2 regions of the Tepidamorphus sp. 3E244 genome follow, and region 2 is predicted to be linked to the other one. Evidence: predicted binding sites of a transcription regulator. Region 2 holds the regulator's gene; the other holds the start of a gene.
The links. Region 2 encodes PhoB, which activates phosphate uptake and scavenging genes when phosphate is short. Its sites were predicted from a motif close to TGTCATNNANCTGTCAT; they were not measured.

Region 1: ACKTEK_RS14290 (DUF2794 domain-containing protein) is a predicted target of PhoB. The motif match lies at 3,302-3,318, and genes of this name have one in related genera.

Annotation. Positions count from the first base shown of each region.
Region 1 covers NZ_JBJXCY010000002.1:1,166,009-1,175,971, reverse strand. Annotated here, with positions in the region: gene ACKTEK_RS14305 (ABC transporter permease) at 1-1,357, shown strand, start outside; gene ACKTEK_RS14300 (Bax inhibitor-1/YccA family protein) at 1,481-2,224, shown strand; gene ACKTEK_RS14295 (GNAT family N-acetyltransferase) at 2,338-2,886, shown strand; gene ACKTEK_RS14290 (DUF2794 domain-containing protein) at 2,891-3,223, opposite strand; gene ACKTEK_RS14285 (DUF1223 domain-containing protein) at 3,724-4,449, opposite strand; gene acnA (aconitate hydratase AcnA) at 4,638-7,319, opposite strand; gene ccmA (heme ABC exporter ATP-binding protein CcmA) at 7,623-8,234, shown strand; gene ccmB (heme exporter protein CcmB) at 8,231-8,899, shown strand; gene ACKTEK_RS14265 (heme ABC transporter permease) at 9,014-9,778, shown strand; gene ccmD (heme exporter protein CcmD) at 9,771-9,944, shown strand.
Region 2 covers NZ_JBJXCY010000001.1:163,476-173,438, reverse strand. Annotated here, with positions in the region: gene ACKTEK_RS00785 (GcrA family cell cycle regulator) at 183-674, shown strand; gene phoB (phosphate regulon transcriptional regulator PhoB) at 737-1,435, opposite strand; gene phoU (phosphate signaling complex protein PhoU) at 1,468-2,187, opposite strand; gene pstB (phosphate ABC transporter ATP-binding protein PstB) at 2,217-2,993, opposite strand; gene pstA (phosphate ABC transporter permease PstA) at 3,084-4,436, opposite strand; gene pstC (phosphate ABC transporter permease subunit PstC) at 4,433-5,893, opposite strand; gene ACKTEK_RS00755 (substrate-binding domain-containing protein) at 5,957-7,006, opposite strand; gene ACKTEK_RS00750 (ATP-binding protein) at 7,239-8,552, opposite strand; gene ppk2 (polyphosphate kinase 2) at 8,661-9,536, shown strand; gene ACKTEK_RS00740 (flagellar hook-length control protein FliK) at 9,541-9,963, shown strand, end outside.

The DNA.
Region 1 (9,963 bases), on a different contig from region 2:
GGCCCCGCTTGCCTACACGATTGTTTCGGTCGTCTGTGTGCTGGCGGTGGCGGGTCTCGCGATCCTGTTGGCCGAACAGCCGCTGGTCGCCATCATCTTCATCGGGTCGGCGATCGCGGGCTTCGTGTTCCTGCGGCTGGTGGCGTGGGCGGCGATGCGGCTTGCCAAATCCGCGCCGCAGCGCGCGCCGCTCATCCTGCGCATGGCGCTTGCCAACATCCACCGTCCCAACGCGCTGACGCCGACGGTGGTGCTGTCGCTTGGGCTGGGGCTGACGCTGCTCGTCACGCTGGCGCTGATCGAGACCAGCCTCAACCGCCAGCTCGACCAGCAGATTCCGGCGAACGCACCGGATTTCTTCTTCCTCGATATCCCGTCGGCGCGCGCGCAGGACTTCAACGACCTCGTGCGCGCACACGCGCCGGACGCGACCGTCAACCAGGTTCCGATGCTGCGCGGGCGCATCGTGTCGCTGAACGGCGTGCCGTCGCGCGACCACAAGCCGGTGCCGCCGGATGCAGCCTGGGTGCTGCGCGGCGACCGGGGCCTGACCTATGCCAGCGAAGTGCCGAAAGGCTCGACGGTGGTGAAGGGCGACTGGTGGGGGGAAGGCTATGACGGCCCGCCGCTGGTCTCCTTCGAGGCGGAGCTTGCCGAGCTTCTCGGGCTGGAGATCGGCGACAATCTGGTCGTCAACGTGCTGGGGCGAAACCTCGAAGTCGCGATCGGCAACCTGCGCACCGTCGAGTGGGAGACGCTCGGCATCAACTTCGTGATGGTGTTCTCGCCGAACGCCGTGGCCGGTGCGCCGCACATGATGCTGACGACCGTCGCCTTCGAAGGTGACGACAATCTCGACGAGCAGACAGCGCTGATGCGCGCCAGCGCCGACGCCTTTCCGGAAGTGACGGCGGTGCGGGTTTCCGAAGCGCTCGACACCTTCACCGACCTGATCGGCAAGCTGGCGCTGGCGATCCGGCTGGCCAGCGGCGTGACGCTGGTGTCCGCCGTGCTGGTGCTTGCCGGCGCGCTCGCCTCCAGTCACCGGTTCCGGATCTATGATGCGGTGGTGCTGAAGACGCTCGGCTCGACCCGCTGGCAGCTGCTGTCGGTCTACCTGATCGAGTTCGCGCTGCTCGGCGTCGCCACGGCGATCTTCGCGGTGATCGCGGGGTCCGCGCTGTCATGGATGATCGTGACGCAGGTGATGGAACTGTCTTTTGCCTTCGCGCCGGGGCTTGCGATCCTGGCGGCTGCGGGCGCGGTCGTCGTCACCGTGGCGCTGGGGCTGACGGGCACCTGGAGTGCACTGGGGCAGCGACCGGCACCCTTCCTGCGCGCTTTTGCCGCCGGATAGAGCCAAATTACATGCCGATTATTGCGAATTTGGCTCGGATTCGAACCCAAGGGTTCTTGCTCTGTCCATTTCACACCCCCATATTCATGCTCGGTATGTCTTCAACACATGTGAGGTTTCACGATGTCCGACCTTAACCGGAGTGCTGCTTCCGGCTACGCACAACAGCGCGCGGAGGCCGGTTATATCGACGAGGGCCTGCGCAGCTTCATGTTGCGGGTCTACAACTACATGTCCGTCGGTCTCGCCGTTACGGGCGTCGCCGCATACGTCACCGCCATGATGGCGGTCGACAATGGCCAGCTCACCAGCTTCGGCCAGACGCTGTTCTTCAGCCCGCTGAAGTGGGTTGTCATGCTTGCCCCGCTGGGCTTCGTCTTCTTCCTGTCGGCGCGCATCCACAAGATGAGCGCAACCGGCGCGCAGATGGCGTTCTGGGCCTTTGCCGGCCTCATGGGGCTATCGCTGTCGTCGATCTTCCTCGTCTTTACGGGCGAGAGCATCGTGCGCGTGTTCTTCCTGGCCGCTGCCACGTTCGGCGCGATGAGCCTCTACGGCTACACCACGAAGAAGGACCTCTCCGGCTGGGGTTCGTTCCTCTTCATGGGCCTGATCGGCATCATCATCGCCAGCGTCGTGAACATCTTCATCGGCTCCAGCGCCATCCAGTTCGCCGTTTCGGTGATCGGCGTCCTCATCTTCACCGGTCTGACCGCGTATGACACGCAGCAGATCAAGGAGATGTACTACGTGGGCGATGACGGCACGGTCACCGGTCAGAAGGCCATCATGGGCGCGCTGCGCCTGTACCTGGACTTCATCAACCTGTTCATGATGATGCTCCAGCTCTTCGGCAACCGCGAATAGTCACACGCGGCAGTCATGCGAATTGCGAAGGCCCCGGCGGTGTCGCCGGGGCCTTTTCTTTTGGCCTCGCGCTGACTTAAATCGCCCACGAAAATTCATCATCGGGGCGGGCGATGGCCAACAGCGACGACACTCTCATCCGCGCGGCGACGCGCGAGGACCTTCCAGCCATCACGGCGATCTATGCCGACGAGGTGGAGAACGGCTCGGCGTCCTTCGAGACGGTGCCGCCCGACCTCGCCGAGATGACGACCCGGTTCGAGACAGTCACCGGCGGCGGGTTTCCCTACATCGTGGCCGAACGGGACGGGCAGGTGCTGGGCTATGCCTATGCGGGCGCCTACCACAAGCGCGCGGCTTACCGGTTTACCGTGGAGGATTCGGTCTATATCGACCGGGCGGCGCGCGGCACCGGGCTTGGCAAGGTCCTGATGCACGCGCTGATCGAGCGCTGCGCGCAGGCCGGTTTCCGCCAGATGATCGCGATCATCTCGCGCTCGGCATCGAGCGACGCCTCCATCGGGCTGCACCGCGCGGTCGGGTTCGTCACGGTCGGCGAACTGCCGGATGTGGGATTCAAACAGGGGGAGTGGCGCGGCATCACCATCATGCAGCTTGCACTGGGTGCGGGCGCGAGTGCGCCGCCGCCACCGGGCCGCTAGGCCCTCAGGCCTTGACCAGCCGCAGGCCCTTGTCGAGGACGCGCAGCACCTGCGACAGGTCGTGGCCGCGCTTGAGAATCTGCCCCGTTGCGGCAACGACGGTGTAGGCGCCCTGGCGGCGCGACAGCTTCGGGTTCTTCTCGATGCGGTAGAGCGGGGCTTCGGAGGTGCGGCGGAAGATGGAAAACACCGCACGGTCGCGCAGCAGGTCGATGGCGTAGTCGCGCCATTCGCCTTCGGCGACCTTCTTTCCGTAGACGTTGAGGATGGTGGTCAGTTCACGCCGGTCGAAGGACGTGCAGGCAGGCTCGTTTCGCTTCGCCTGGTGGGCCGGCATCGCGTTCGTCCTGCCGCCCGTGAAGGTTATCGGTTCGCCGTCGTTCAAGGAACGCCTCCTGATTCGCGCGGGTCGGCGTGACGTCAAACTGTCACGAAGGAGAGTTTCGCGCGATCAAGACGGCCAATGCAAGCCCGCGCGGACCGGGGGAAACGGCACCTCGAAAACAAATCACAAAGTTGCCCTATTCCGGCCCCGGCCCAGCCCGATTGCGGGACTGGAATGAAGATGTTGCCTCGAAGGCCCGGTTCTGAAGCCCAAGGTTTCGGAATTCTTCAGCCCCCCAGCCCCTCCGGGATCTGGCAAATGAACCGGGCCGACTTTCCTGCCAGTATCGAGTTCACAGTTCTTGCGTACGAGGTTTGCGTCATCAGGCGCCGCGTTCCCCCGCGGCGGGCAACGCCCAGCCGGTCAGCAAAAACCGGCTTAGACCCGCAGACCCTCAAACAGGCCGGCTTCCCGCCGGCCTTTTCTCTTTCCAGTCAGATTGAAGCAGCGCCTCAGATGGCGTGATCGAGCACGGCAGCAGCCTGGATCGGTCCCGGCTCGCCGTCGTTCAGCCGCTGGACGATGACGGCGCAGTGCAGTCCGCGCCCCGTCAGCCCGTCGAGCGAAGCGGAGTAGCTTTGAGCCTTGCCGGCCCAGCGGCCAAGCGGGCGAATGGCCTTCACGACGTTGCTGTAGGTGACGGTGCGCCCGGCATTCTCGCCGCGGCCGATCTCGACCGTATCCGACGCCTCGTAGACCACGAGCCATAGGCTGGCATTGCGGACGGTGCCGCTTGCCGGCGCGGCCTGAACGGTGAGCGTGTCGCCGCTTGTTTCAATCTCCAGCGCGAGCGCTGCGCCGACATTGTCGCTCTCCAGCGATTTCAGCACGTCCTGGCGCCTCGAGCCGACGACATTGATGCGGCCGTTGATGACGCCCTGCGGGGTGTAGACGGAGCGTGAATCCAGCGCGCGGACATAGCCGCGCTGGCGCTCGGTGTGCTCGGCGCTCGCCAGCGTGTCCTTCCAGCCAAGATAATCCCAGTAGTCCACGGGCAGGGTGAGGGCGAGGACGTCATCGCGTTCGGCAAGCTCGTTCCACACCTTGTCGGCCGGCGGACAGGACGAGCAGCCCTGCGAGGTGAACAGCTCGGCAACGGCCTTGGGCTTCAAGGTGCCAGCGCTGGCCGGCAGGATGGCGAAGGCGGCAGCGAATGCGACTGCGGACAGGACTTTCATGCGGATCGTCTCTCGCGTTGCGCGTCTTGGTGCAATTTGTCTGAGAAGGATATTAGCGCGAAAGCGCGCCGCGAGGCGTCACGCCCTGTCACCCTTGCGTGAAACGCGCGCGAGGCCGGCTTTCGCGGGAAATGAAAAGGCCGATGCGGATGCCGCACCGGCCTGGTTTTCGTGGGATATCAGCTGCCTCAGGCAGCGAGGCCGCGCAGCACGTAGTGCAGGATGCCGCCGTTCTTGAAGTAGTCGAGCTCGTCCAGCGTATCGATGCGGCAGAGCAGGTCGACCGACTTCGTCTTGCCGTCGGGCCAGGTGATCTTCGCCGTCACCGTCTTGCGCGGCGACAGGTCGGACAGGCCGTCGAGGGTGACGGTCTCGTCGCCGGTCAGGCCGAGGCTCTGCCAGCTGTCGTCGCCGGTGAAGACCAGCGGAACGACGCCCATGCCGATCAGGTTGGAACGGTGGATGCGCTCGAAGGACTGGGCGATGACGGCGCGTACGCCAAGAAGGCGGGTGCCCTTGGCGGCCCAGTCGCGGCTCGAACCGGTGCCGTATTCCTTGCCGGCGAAGACGACGAGCGGGACATTGTCCGCCTCGTACTTCATGGCCGCGTCGTAGATCGGCATCTGCTCGCCCGAAGGGAAATGCTTGGTCATGCCGCCTTCGACACCGGGCACCATCTGGTTCTTGATGCGGATGTTGGCGAAGGTGCCGCGCATCATCACCTCGTGGTTGCCGCGGCGCGCGCCGTAGGAGTTGAACTCGCGCTGGGGCACCTGGTGCTCGGAGAGGTACTCGCCTGCGGGGCTTGCACCCTTGATCGAACCGGCCGGGGAAATGTGGTCGGTGGTGATCGAATCCAGGAACAGACCGAGGATGTGGGCATCCTTCACGTCGGATACCGGCTTGGGGGTGAGTTCCAGGTCCTCGAAGTAGGGCGGGTTCTGCACGTAGGTCGAACCCATGTCCCACTTGTAGGTGACGCCGCCGCCGGTCTCGATGGCCTGCCAGCCGGCATCGCCCTTGAACACGTCGGAATAGCGCTCGTCGAACATCTCCGGGGTGACGGAGGTGCGCACGAGGTCGGCGATCTCGGCGGAAGACGGCCAGATGTCCTTCAGGAAGACGTCCTCGCCGTTCTTGTCGGTGCCGATGGGGTCGCGCGACAGGTTGATGTTGAGCGAGCCGGCAATGGCATAGGCGACAACGAGCGGCGGGGAGGCGAGCCAGTTCGCCTTCACGTCCTGGTTCACGCGGCCCTCGAAGTTCCGGTTACCCGAGAGTACCGAGCAGGCGACGAGGTCATGCTCGGCGATGGCGGCGGAAATGTCCTCCGGCAGCGGGCCGGAGTTGCCGATGCAGGTGGTGCAGCCATAGCCAACGAGGTTGAAACCCATCGCGTCGAGGTCATCCTGCAGGTTGGCCTTGGCGAGGTAGTCGGTCACCACCTGGCTGCCGGGCGCCAGCGAGGTCTTCACCCACGGCTTCACGGACAGGCCCCTGGCGCGTGCGTTGCGGGCAACCAGGCCGGCAGCGATCATCACCGAGGGGTTGGAGGTGTTGGTGCAGGAGGTGATGGCGGCGATCACCACGTCGCCGTGGCCGAGGTCGAAATTCTGGTTCGGCACGGGGTAGCGCTTCTTGGTGTTGCGCTTCTTGTTGAACTCGTCCTTGAGCGCGCCGTCGAACACCTTCTTGGCGGTCTTCAGGGGCACGCGGTCCTGCGGGCGCTTCGGCCCGGCGATGGCCGGTTCGACGCTGCGCAGGTTCAGCTCCAGAACGTCGGTGAATTCCGGGTCCGGCGTGCGGGACTTGCGGAACATGCCCTGGCGCTTGGCGTAGGCTTCCACCAGCGCAACACGGTCTTCCTCGCGGCCAGTCGCCTTGAGGTACTCGATGGTGTCCTCGTCGATGGGGAAGAAGCCGCAGGTCGCGCCGTATTCCGGCGCCATGTTGGCGATGGTTGCCTGGTCTTCGAGGCTCAGGTTGTTGAGGCCCTTGCCGAAGAACTCGACGAACTTGCCGACGACGCCGTGGGCGCGCAGCAGCTCGGTGACGCGCAGCACCAGGTCAGTGGCGGTGACGCCTTCCTTCAGCTTGCCGCTCATCTTGAAGCCGATGACCTCGGGGATCAGCATGGAAATCGGCTGGCCCAGCATGGCGGCCTCGGCCTCGATGCCGCCGACGCCCCAGCCCAGAACCGACAGGCCGTTGACCATGGTGGTGTGGGAATCGGTGCCGACCAGCGTGTCGGGATAGGCGACCGTGCGGCGGCCGTCCTTCTTGGTCCAGACCGTCTGGGCGAGATATTCAAGGTTCACCTGGTGGCAGATGCCAGTGCCGGGGGGCACGACGCGGAAGTTGTCGAAGGCGCCCGAACCCCAACGCAGGAACTCGTAACGCTCGCGGTTTCGCTCGTATTCGCGCTCGACATTGAACTTGAAGGCCGCGTCGTTTCCGAAGGCATCGACCATCACAGAGTGATCGATGACGAGGTCGACGGGAACCAGCGGATTGATCTTCTTGGGGCTGACGCCGAGCTTCTTGGTCGCGTCGCGCATGGCGGCGAGGTCCACGACGGCGGGGACACCGGTGAAATCCTGCATCAGCACGCGCGCCGGGCGGAAGGCGATCTCGCGGTCGGACGACTTGTTGGTGAGCCACGCGGCCATGGCGCGGATGTCATCTGCGGTGACGGTGCGGCCGTCCTCGTTGCGCAGAAGGTTCTCCAGCAGCACCTTGAGCGAGAACGGCAGGCGTGAGATGCCTTCCAGCCCGTTCTTCTCGGCGGCGGGCAGGCTGTAATAGGTATAGGTCTTGCCGGCAGCCTTCAGGGTCTTGCGGCAATTGAATGTGTCGAGCGAAGTGGTCACGATGAATGATCCCCAAAATCGGCGTTGCGGAGCTACCCAGGGGGCGGCGAGGAAACCTTGTCCAGCGGGCAATACGCAGAACGGTCCGGCTACCTTGAACATGGTTCGGCGCGACCGTGAAACAACCGGTTCGCGCCACGCCGGCTCTGCCACGGGGGCAGCCGGTCCTGCATCATGGGCGCGAATGCGTTGCGAAACGGTGACGTCTCGGGCCTCCAACTGTGCGCCTTATAGTGAAATCCAGATGCGTTCGCCAGTGAGCCCATAGTCGTGAATCCGTCGAATACTGCGCATTTTGAAGGCATGACCCTGTCGGGGCACGAGCTTGCGTGCCTGCGCGGTGGGCGGCGTGTGCTGCACGGGCTTTCCTTTGACGCAGCCGGCGGGGCGGCACTGGCCCTGCGCGGACCCAACGGTGTGGGCAAATCCTCGCTGCTGCGGCTGATTGCGGGCCTCGTTCCGCTGGAGGCGGGCGAACTCACGCTGTCCGGCGGCGAGGCGGACACGCCGGTTGCCGAGCAGGCCCACTATCTCGGCCATCTCGACGCACTGAAACCGGGCCTGAGCGTTGAGGAAAACCTCGGCTTCTGGGCCACGTTCCTTGGCGATGGCGCGCCACCGCGCGCGGCAATCGACGATGCGCTGGACGCAGTCGGCCTGCTTGATATCGCGACCCTGCCGGCGCGCTACCTGTCCGCCGGGCAGCGCAGGCGACTGGCATTGGCGCGGCTCGCCGCGGTTTCGCGGCCCGTCTGGCTGCTGGATGAACCCACCTCCGCGCTTGATGCCGACGGGCAGGCGCGGCTTTTTGCACTGATCGAAACGCATCTGGCGCGTGGCGGCATCGTCATCGCCGCGACCCACGTTGACCTGCCCTTCACGGTGCGCGACCTCAAGCTGGAGCGGCTGGCATGAGCGCGCTCAAGAGCCTCTTCTACCGCGAACTGACGCTCGCCGTGCGGCTTGGCGGCGGCGCGCTAATGGCAGTGATCTTCTTTCTCATCGTCGTCACCGTCATTCCCTTCGCCGTCGGGCCGGACCTGAACCTGCTGGCGCGCATCGGCCCGGCGATCCTGTGGATCGGGGCGCTGCTGGCCAACCTGCTGGCGCTCGACCGGCTCTTCCAGGCCGATCAGGAAGACGGCTCTCTCGATCTCATGGTCATGGCGCCGGTGCCGCTGGAACTCACCGTGGCCGTAAAGGCCGCGGCCTACTGGGTCACGACCGGCCTGCCGCTGGCGGTTGCCGCGCCGCTGTTCGGGATGATGCTGAACATGCCGGCGGAATCGCTCGGCGCAGTCTGCCTGACGCTGCTTGCCGGCACGCCGGGACTGACCTTCATCGGCATCATCGGGGCGGCGCTGACCGTTGCCCTTCGTAGGGGCGGACTTCTCATGGCGATCCTCGTGATTCCACTGATGATCCCGATCCTGATATTCGGCATTCTCGCGACCTCGGCCGCCGTGGTCGTGACGACGCCGTTCCTCAACCCGTTCCTGTTGCTGCTGGCGCTTTCGCTGGGGGCATCGGTGCTCGGGCCGATCGCCGCAGCCGCCGCGCTGCGGTTCGGGCTGGAGTAGCTTCACGCGCGGCAATGGGGCGCAGGGGGCGACTTCAATTCGCCGCCTTGAATGTGTAACAGTCGCGCCAACAAGCGTTCTTCAGAACCGTTCCAGACAGGCAGGATCGTCTTCATGGGTGTCATGGACCTCGCCAATCCGACCCGTTTCATGGGCTACAGCCAGCGCATCCTGCCGTGGCTGTGGGGCCTTGCGTGCGTGACGCTTGCGGTCGGCCTGTACCTGTCGTTCTTCGTCGCCCCGCAGGACTACCAGCAGGGCAACACCGTGCGGATCATGTTCATCCACGTGCCTGCGGCATGGCTGGCGATGTTCGCCTATTCGCTGATCGCCATTTCCTCCATCGGCACGCTTGTCTGGCGGCATCCGCTGGCGGATGTCTCGGCGCGCGCCGCTGCCCCCATCGGGGCTGTCTTCACCTTCATCGCGCTCGTCACAGGCTCGCTGTGGGGCAAGCCCATGTGGGGCACGTGGTGGGTGTGGGACGCGCGGCTGACCTCGGTTCTGATCCTGTTCCTGATGTATCTCGGGCTGATCGCGCTGTGGCGCTCGTTCGACGATCCGGCGCGCGGCGCGCGCATCGTCGCGGTGCTGGCGCTGGTCGGCGCGGTGAACCTGCCGATTATCAAGTTCTCGGTGGAGTGGTGGAACACGCTGCACCAGCCGGCCAGCGTGATGCGCATGGACGGGCCGACGATCCACTCCTCGATCCTCATCCCGCTGCTGGTCATGGCGCTCGGGGCGACGTTCCTGTTCATGGCCATACACATCGCCGCGATGCGCAACGAGGTGCTGCGTCGGCGCGTGCGCGCCATGCAGATCACGGCGGCGCGCGGTGCCGCGACAGGTGCTGCACAGGAGGAGCCGGGCCTTGCTTGAGGAATTCGGACGCCACGCGGGCTATATCGCGGCGAGTTACGCCATCACGGTTGCGGTCATCGCCGGGCTGATACTATGGGTGCGCCATGACGGGCGCGCGCAGCAGCGTGCGCTGGAGACCATGAAGAGCCGGGGCCTGCGCCGCCGCTCCACGCCGCAGACCTGATTTTCGAACTGGATTTCTC
Region 2 (9,963 bases):
GACTCTTGCAGCGGAGTCCGGCGATGCGTTAAGTTTTGAATAAAGCACACTACATATTGTGCGGCGGACAGTTTCAGCCTCAAGCTTTCGTTCTGGCGTGATCGTGTACGGATCGCGGACGGGGACGGATTCTATCCAGGGGTCAGCTGCCACCGCCAGAAAGCGGCGAGGAGCATTTTTCCATGAGTTGGACTGACGAACGGGTCGAGTTGCTCAAGAAACTGTGGGCCGACGGGCTGAGCGCAAGCCAGATCGCGGCGGAACTGGGCGGCGTCACGCGCAACGCGGTGATCGGCAAGGTGCATCGCCTTGGCCTGGCCGGGCGCGCCAAGAGCACCCGCACCACAACACAGCGCCCGCGCGCCAAGCCGCGCCCGGCGAAGCCGACGGCGCGTGTCCCGCAATTTTCCGGCAACGCCGCACTGCGCATGGAGCCCGAGGCCGCTCCGCAGCCGGTGGTGACGCCGCGTCCTGTCCTGGAAGAGATCGTCATTCCCGAGGCCGAGCGTGCCACGATCCTCGATCTGAACGAGCATCGCTGCAAGTGGCCGGTGGGCGATCCAACCCGCGAGGACTTCTATTTCTGCGGGCGTCATTCCGGCCCCGGCGGGCCCTATTGCGACGATCACGCGAAGGTCGCCTTCCAGCCGAGCAGCGACCGCCGTCGCAGCTAGGCCGCGTTCATCGCCCGGTTGGGCGTGATGGAAAATCCGAAAACGACTTCAGCGGCCGCCCCTCAGGCGGCCGCAAACCGTTCGTCAAAGGCGTAGCCTGTCCCGCGCACGGTGCGGATCGGGTCCTTGGCGCGGGCGCGGTTGATCGCCTTGCGCAGGCGGCCGACATGCACATCGACGGTGCGCTCGTCGACATAGACGTCGCGACCCCACACGCCATCGAGCAATTGCTCGCGCGAGAAGACGCGACCGGGCGCGCGCATCAGGAATTCCAGCAGGCGGAACTCGGTCGGCCCGAGGTGGATCTCGCGCCCGGCCCGCTCGACGCGGTGCGTCTCGCGGTTGAGCACGATGTCACCGGCAGACAGGATGTCGGACATCAGCTCGGGCCGTGTCCGGCGCAGCATGGCCTTGATGCGCACCATCAGCTCGGGGATCGAGAACGGCTTCACGACATAGTCGTCGGCCCCTGTGGAAAGCCCGCGAATACGCTCGCTCTCCTCGCCGCGCGCGGTCAGCATGATGACCGGCAGGCGCTGCGTCTCGGTGCGCGCGCGCAGTCTGCGGCAAAGCTCGATGCCGGAGAGCCCCGGCAGCATCCAGTCCAGCAGCAGCAGGTCCGGCGTCCATTCCTTCAGGCGCGTTTCCGCCTCGTCGCCGCGCGCCACGGATTCCACCCGGAAACCCTCGGCCTCCAGATTATAGCGAAGCATGAGGGTCAGGGCTTCCTCGTCTTCGACTATGAGAATGGTGGCGGTCATCTGCGCGGGTTCGTCGACGCGGAGCGGGGCGCTCAATCGTCGGATCCTTCTTCAACGGTCGTCATGGAGGATTCATCGCTCTTGGGACGGTCCATGGCGATGGTCTCACCGGTTGCGACGTAGTGGATGTTTTCCGCGATGTTGGTCGCGTGGTCACCGATGCGCTCGATGTTCTTGGCTGCGAACAGCAGATGGGTGCACAGCGTGATGTTGCGCGGATCCTCCATCATGTAGGTCAGCAGTTCGCGGAAGATCGAGGTGTAGACAGCGTCGAGATCGCTGTCGCGCTCCCACACGGCGAGCGCCTTGACGGCGTCACGGCCGGTATAGGCGTCCAGCACGTCCTTCAGCTGGTGAAGGGCGATCTCGGAAATGTGGTCGAGGCCGCGCACGATCTGCTTGGGCTGACTCTGGTCCTGCAGCGCGATGACACGCTTGGCGATGTTCTTGGCGAGGTCGCCGATACGCTCCAGGTCGGCGGCGATCTTCACCGCGGCGACGATCTCGCGCAGGTCGCTGGCCATCGGCTGGCGGCGCGCGATCATCTGGATGGCGCGCTCTTCGACCTCACGTTCGAGATCGTCGATCTTGTCGTCTTCGTCTCGCACGGTCTGCGCGAGTTCCGCGTCCTGCCGCTGAAGCGAGGTCATCGCGTCGGTCAGCGCCTTTTCGCACAGCCCGCCCATCTGCGTGATGAGGACGGCCAGCTCACGCAGCTCGTTGTCGTATCGCGTGACGATGTGTTCGGTCATGGGAGCTCTCCGTTCCCTTCAACATTCTATCAGCCGAAGCGGCCGGTAATGTAGTCCTGCGTCCGCTGATCCTGCGGATTGGTGAACATGCGGTCGGTGTCACCGACCTCGACGAGAATGCCGAGGTGGAAGAAGGCCGTGCGCTGCGAGACGCGGGCCGCCTGCTGCATCGAGTGCGTGACGATGACGATGGAATAGTTCTCGCGCAGTTCGTCGATCAGTTCCTCGACGCGGGCCGTGGCGATCGGGTCGAGTGCCGAGCACGGCTCGTCCATGAGGATGACTTCCGGGTTCACGGCAATGGCGCGCGCAATGCAGAGGCGCTGCTGCTGGCCGCCGGACAGGCCGGTGCCAGGTTCGTGCAGGCGGTCCGACACCTCGTTGTAGAGCCCGGCCTTCTTGAGGCTGGAGACGACGATATCGTCGAGGTCCGACTTGTTGCGGGCCAGCCCGTGAATGCGCGGGCCATATGCGACGTTGTCGTAGATCGACTTGGCGAAGGGGTTCGGCTTCTGGAACACCATGCCGACGCGGGCGCGCAGTTCCACAACGTCGACGGCGGGGTCGTAGATGTTCTCGCCCTCAAGCTCGATCGTGCCCGTGACGCGGCAGATGTCGATGGTGTCGTTCATCCGGTTGAGGCAGCGCAGGTAGGTGGACTTGCCGCAGCCCGACGGGCCGATCAGCGCCGTCACTTCGCGGTCGCCGACGTCCAGCGCCACGTCGAACAGGGCCTGCTTCGCGCCGTAGAAAACCGACACGTCCTTCGTGTGCATCTTGATGTTGTCGGGCTTCGGCCCGGTCATCACGGTTTCCCACTTCTCGTAGGATTTCGGTTTTGCCTCGGCGACGCTCATTGACGTGCTCCCACTCAAATCGAACTTGATTGCGACAGACTACCAGCGGCGCTCAAACCGGCGGCGAAGAAGAATGGCTGCGAGGTTCATCATGAAGAGGAACACAAGCAGCACGATGATGGCACCGGACGCCCGCTCCACGAAGGCCGGGTCGGCGCGCTGCGTCCAGTTGTAGACCTGCACCGGCAGGGCGGCTGCCGGATCGAAGAAGCCTTCCGGCGGCGCATCGGGGAAGTCGCGCACGAAGGCGACCATGCCGATCAGCAGCAGCGGCGCAGTTTCACCCAGCGCCTGCGCCAGGCCGATGATTGTGCCGGTCAGGATGCCGGGCATGGCCAGCGGCAGGACGTGGTGGAACACCATCTGCATGCGCGATGCACCGATGCCGAGCGCGCCTTCGCGCACCGAGGGCGGTACGGCCTTGAGGGCAGCGCGCGTCGCGATGATGATCGTCGGCAGCGTCATCAGCGTAAGCACCAGGGCGCCGACGATGGGCGCGGACTGCGGCAGGCCGGCGAAGTTGATGAAGATCGCAAGGCCGAGCAGGCCGAACACGATGGAGGGCACGGCCGCGAGGTTGTTGATGTTCACCTCGATCAGGTCGGTGAACCGGTTGGTCGGCGCGAATTCCTCAAGATAGATCGAGGCGGCAACGCCCAGCGGCAGCGACATGGCGAGCACCAGCAGCATCATGTAGGCGGAGCCGATGATCGCGATGCCGAGGCCCGCGGCTTCCGGGCGCAGCTCGGAGGCATCCGGGCCTGTCAGGAAGCCCCAGTTGAAGCCGATGGTCAGCATTCCGGCATCGCGCATCCGATCGGCAAGCTGCAGCTGGCCGGGGCTGATGTTGCTGTCGAGTTCCGCGCTCGCCATGCTCACGCGGTCCTTGTAGTAGCCGTCGACGCGGCCGTTGGCGTAGGTCTTGAAGGAGATGGTCTGGTTGAGCAGGCCCGGATCGGCCAGCACGCGGTCGCGCAGCTGGGCCGGGGCTTCCTTCGACAGCAGGCCGGCGATGTCCTTGTCCGACAGGCCGCCCGTGTCGATTTTGTTGCGCTCCAGCGCGGCGACCAGTTCCTTGCGCAGGAAGTTGCCGTAACCGATCGTGCTGACCTTCGCCATCTCGCTGGGGTTGGCATTGCCCTTCTTGTCGAGCGTGCCGGAATCCAGCGTGACGTCGAACTGCAGGAACGTCTGCGAAAAGGCGCTGAGGCCATTCGACAGGATCGAGATCAGCAGGAAGACGAGCGCCAGCACGGCAATCGACACCGCGCCGATACCCATCATCTTGAAGCGGCGTTCGGCGGCGTAGCGGCGCTTGAGGCCGATATCGCGGCGGCGCGGCTTGCTCATTTCGCCGGTCGTCACCGGGACGGAAGCGGAAATCTCGGTCATTCGTACTGTTCCCGGTATTTGCGGACGACAAAGAGCGCGACGATGTTGAGGCACAGCGTCACGACGAAGAGCGACAGGCCAAGCGCGAAGGCGACGAGCGTTTCGGGCGAGGCGAACTCGGTGTCGCCGGTCAGCTGACTGACGATCTTCACGGTGATGGTGGTCATCGCCTCGAACGGGTTGAGGCTAAGCTTGGCGGCAGCGCCAGCGCCCATGACCACGATCATGGTTTCGCCGATGGCGCGACTGGCGGCCAGCAGGATGGCGCCGACGATGCCCGGCAGCGCTGCCGGCAGGATCACCTTGCGGACCGTTTCCGAGCGCGTCGCGCCGAGACCGAGCGAGCCGTCACGCATGGCTTGGGGCACGGAATTGATCACGTCATCCGACAGCGAGGAGATGAACGGGATCACCATGATGCCCATCACCAGACCGGCGGTCATCACCGAGGACGACGATGTGCCGAGGCCAAGCGGCTGGGCGAAATAGTCGCGCAGCATCGGGCCGACCGTGATCAGCGCGAAGAGGCCGTAGACAATGGTCGGGATGCCAGCGAGCAGTTCGATGGTCGGCTTGGCGATGGAGCGCACCGTGGACGAGGCATATTCGGCGAGGTAGATCGCCGCCATCAGCCCAATGGGCACCGCAACCAGCAGCGCGATGAAGGACACGTAGAGCGTGCCCCACAGCAGCGGCAGGATGCCGAGGTCGGAGCCGCCGCGGAACTGCGGGTTCCAGGTCAGGTTGAAGAAGAAATCCTCCGCCGGATACATGCGGAAGAAGTGGATCGTCTCGAACAGCAGCGAGGCGATGATGCCGACCGTGGTCAGGATGGCGACCGTGGAAGACAGGATCATCAGCGCCTTGATCGCGCCTTCGGAAATGTTGCGTGCCCGGTAGCGCGGAGCGATCTTGGAGAAGGCGATCGCGGCACCGGCGGCAGCCATCAGCAGCACGAGGGCTGCCATGATGATGCGGCCAAGGTGGCCCATGTCGCGGTAGGCCTTGGCGGCCTCGAATACCGACTGGCTGACATCGGACCCGATGGCGACTCCGACTTCGGCGAGGCGGCTGCGCACGTCGGTCACGTCGGTGCGCAGGGTGTCGAGTTCGTCCTCGGTCATCACGCCGCGCTCGACCGCGACGTCGAGGCCGTCGGCGATGCGGTGGACGTCTGCCATGACGAGACTGAGCGAGCTGCCGTCAGCGACCTCGGAGGGCGGGATCATGGAGGAAACCCGGCTCTCGATGATCATCGGCTGCGCCAACAGCCAGACCATCAGCGTGAGAAAGGCGGGAACGGCCGCGAAGATGAAAACCGACTGGCCGTGGTAGCGCGGCAGGGAGTGCATGAGGCGGATATCGCCACCGGCGCTGGCGAGCGAGCGCGAGCGCCCGATCACGTATCCGGCAACGGCAATCGCGAGCACGATCAGGATGAGAAGACCAGTGTTCATGTAACCCTCGCCCGGACATGGAAACGGGCGGCGCGAGACCGCGCCGCCCGCGAGTTTGTTGGATTAGTTGAGCGCGCCCATCGGGGTGCCGCCCTCGGCGACCATTTCCTGGGTCTTGGCGAGCTCCGGGTCAGACACGAGGCCATAGGCGGCCAGCGGGCCGTCGGGGCCGGCAATGTCGTCGGACACGAAGAAGTCGACATATTCCTGGAGGCCCGGGATCACGCCGAGATGCGCCAGCTTCACGTAGAAGAACAGCGGGCGGGACACCGGGTACTCGCCCTTGGCGATGGTCTCGGTAGAGGGCGTGATGCCGCTCATCGTGGCAACGCGCAGCTTGTCGGTGTTGTTTTCGTAGAAGGACAGACCGAACACGCCGATGCCGTTCTTGTTGGCGTCGAGGCGGGCGAGCGTTTCGGTGTAGTCACCGTCGACGTCGACGGAGACGCCGTCGGTGCGCAGCTGGATGCAGGCCTTCTCGGCGGCTTTCTCGTCGCCGCCGTTCTCGGCCGTGTAGGCCTCGAGCGCGCCGGTGGCTTCGCAGCCGGCTTCCAGAACCTTCTCGTCGAAGACTTCGCGGGTGCCGTGCTTGGTGCCCGGGATGAAGGCCAGGATTTCCTGCTCCGGCAGATCGCCGTTAACTTCGTTCCAGGACTTGTTCGGGTTGTCGACGAGCTTGCCGTCGACGACGACCTTCGCGGCCAGTGCGGTGTACCAGTCAGCCGGGGTGAAGCCGAATTCCGCGCCGTTGATGTCGGAGGCGAAGACGATGCCGTCATAGCCGATGCGCACTTCCATGACTTCGTCCACGCCGTTGGAGGCGCAGTTGTCGATGTCGGACTGCTTGATACGGCTAGAGGAGTTGGCGATGTCGATGGTGTTCTCGCCGACGCCTTCGCACAGGGCCTTGCGGCCTGCGCCCGAACCACCGCCCTGGACAACCGGGGTGGGGTAATCGAAGTTTTCACCGAACGCCTCGGCAACGATAGTGGCGTAGGGAAGGACGGTCGACGAACCCTTGATCTGGATTTCGTCACGCGCCATGGCGGGCGCGGAGGCGACTGCGCCGGTGACGGCGAGCGCTGCGATAGCGATGATGGAAGTGGTCTTCACGACGACTCTCCTGTTGGTGATGCGGGCCGAACCATTGGCGGAGCGGCATCTTCCCCCGGCCCTCGCCGGAGATTGCGGGCTGCCCTCGCCGCGGTTGCGTAGCGGGCTAGCGAGGCGGACCCTAGGAGCCTTCGATCAAACTTATATGACGGTTGGATATCGGTTTTGTGACAGTCCAGGTATCTGAAATATAATATGAATTTAATCTGGCCGCTGTGGACTGCGACAACCGTCACGACAAGGGGTCGAAGCCCACGCGGAATGTGGCCCCCTCGCCCTTCACGGAACTGATGGACAGGGTGGCGCGGTGACGGTTGAGAATGTGCTTGACGATGGCCAGTCCCAGCCCTGTCCCGCCACGCTCGCGGCTGGTCGCGACGTCGGCGCGGTAGAACCGCTCGGTCAGGCGCGGCAGGTGCTCCGGGTCGATACCGGGGCCGAAGTCGCGGACACGTGCCTCGATGCGCCCGGCCTTGGTGCGATCATGCACCCGCCGCACGATGGCGATCTCGACCTTTTCGCCCGACGCGCCGTACTTGATGGCGTTCTCGATAAGGTTCTGGAACACCTGCATCAGTTCGTCAGGCTCGCCGGCAACAGCAAAGGCGCTCGTGTCAGTCGGCGGGTCGTAGATGAGTGCGACACCGTTTTCACTGGCAATCGGCTGCAAGGCATCGACGACGTGGCCGATGGTCTTCACAAGATCGACCCGGCCTGACGGCCGCAGGTGGACCTTCTGCTCGATGCGGCTCAGGGACATGAGGTCGTCGATAAGACGCGCCATGCGGGCCGCCTGCGTCGACATGATGCCAAGGAAGCGTTCGCGCGCGACCGCATCTTCGCGAGCCGGGCCCTGCAGCGTCTCGATGAAGCCCATGACGGACGCCAGGGGCGTGCGCAACTCGTGGCTGGCATTGGCGATGAAGTCGCTACGCATCCGCTCCAGCCGCTGCTGGCCGGTCAGGTCGCGCAGCACGATCAGCACGTCGAAGCCTGACGGGTCGCCCTCTCCGGGCACCGGTGCGACGTGCGCCTCCAGCAGGCGGTCATCCGGCACCTTGGCGGAGTAGGTCACGCGGGCAGGGGCCAGGTCGGCGCGGACGCTGCGCACGGCTTCGGCCACCTGCGGGGCGCGAATGGCGAAGCTGAACGGCGCGCCGGCTGCGTGCTCCCCAAGCAGTTCGGTCGCGGTGGCGTTGAGCGCACGCAGTCGCATGTCGCCATCCACGAGGAGGGCCGCGTCGGGCAGGGCCGAAATCAGCCGTGCGAAGTCGACCGCAGGCGCCTGCTCGGCGATGGTCACGGCGGTCTTGTTCCGGTTCGCCTCGTTCACCGCCTGGCGGCGCAACCCCCACGCAGCGAGCGCCAGCAGCAGGCAAAGCGGGATTGCCACGGGGAGGGCGAGCGTACCGACGCTGGCGAACGCGCCCGTCGCGATGGCCGCGCCCGCAAATGCCGGCCACAGTTGCGCAAACGCCGACACCGTGCCCTCGCGGCGCGGGGCTTGCGTATCGTTCGTCCGGGAAACCGGGGTCGGGTCGAGCATCGTTTCGCAATCTGGAGAAGCGGTGAAAAGGCCTGAACCGTTGGTGTTATCTACTATCGGTAACGGTTGAATGATAGGGTCGGAACAAATCCGCAATCTGGAGACGGCATGGGCAAGAAGAGCAAGAAGTCAGCTTCCACGGACGTGGTGGAGCCGTTCGACATCGATGACCCGGAGCTTCCCGCCTGGGTCGAGGAAGATGCCTTCGAGTCCGGCGGGTACCCGTACGACGAGCGCATGAAGCGCAAGAAGTACAACAAGAAACTCGTGCAGCTGCATATCGAGCTGATGAAACTGCAGCGCCACATCGTGGAGACCGGCGAGCGGATCGCCATTGTCTTCGAGGGGCGCGATTCCGCCGGCAAGGGCGGTACCATCAAGCGGCTGATCCAGCACCTCAACCCGCGCATCGTGCGTGTCGTCGCCCTGTCCAAGCCGACTGATGAAGAACAGGGGCAGTGGTATTTCCAGCGCTATGTCGAGCACATGCCGACCGCCGGCGAAATCGTGATCTTCGACCGCTCCTGGTACAACCGGGCGGGCGTGGAGCCGGTGATGGGGTTCTCGACGCCGGAGGAAACGCGGCAGTTCCTGCACGCGGTGCCATCGTTCGAGCGCATGCTGACCGATGACGGCATCCGGCTGGTGAAGTTCTGGCTCGATATCGGGCAGGAGATGCAGCTCAAGCGGCTGCACGCGCGCCGACATGACCCGCTGAAGCAGTGGAAGCTCTCCGATATCGACATCAAGGGCATCGGGCTGTGGGATGCCTACACCCGGGCGCGCGATGTCATGCTGCGGCGCTCCGATACGGTGCATGCGCCGTGGACCATCGTGCAGGCCAACGACAAGCTGCGGCTGCGGCTCAACGTGATGCGCTGCCTGCTCAACGAGTTCATCTACCAAGATCGCGACACCGAATTGATCGGCATGCCGGACCCCAAGCTGGTCCATTCCGCCGACCAGTTCCTGGCGCAGGACTAGGCCGATGGCGATCGGCGGCATACCGGCGGGGGGCGGCGGCAATGCCACCCCGGCCAATGCCGCAACCGCGACCCTGCTGGGCGAGCTGAAGTCCGGCGACGTGCTGACCGCGCGCGTGCAGCAGGGGCTTGCCAATGGCGTGCGGCTCGCCGTGGGGCGCGCGGTGCTCGACGTGGTGACGACGCTCGCCCTGAAGCCCGGCACGACAGTCAACCTGCAGGTGCAGCGGCAGGGCGCTGAGGTGCAGCTTCGCCTGCTCGACCAGCCGCCACAGCAGGCAGGCCGCGCGCAAGGCCAGCCAACGGCCCAGCCGCAGACAACCTCGCAACCAACGGCGCAACCTGCCGCCACCCAGACCGGCCAGCCACCAGCCAGCGGCACCACGCAGGCCTCGACAACACAGACACCGGCACCGCAGCAGCCGCCA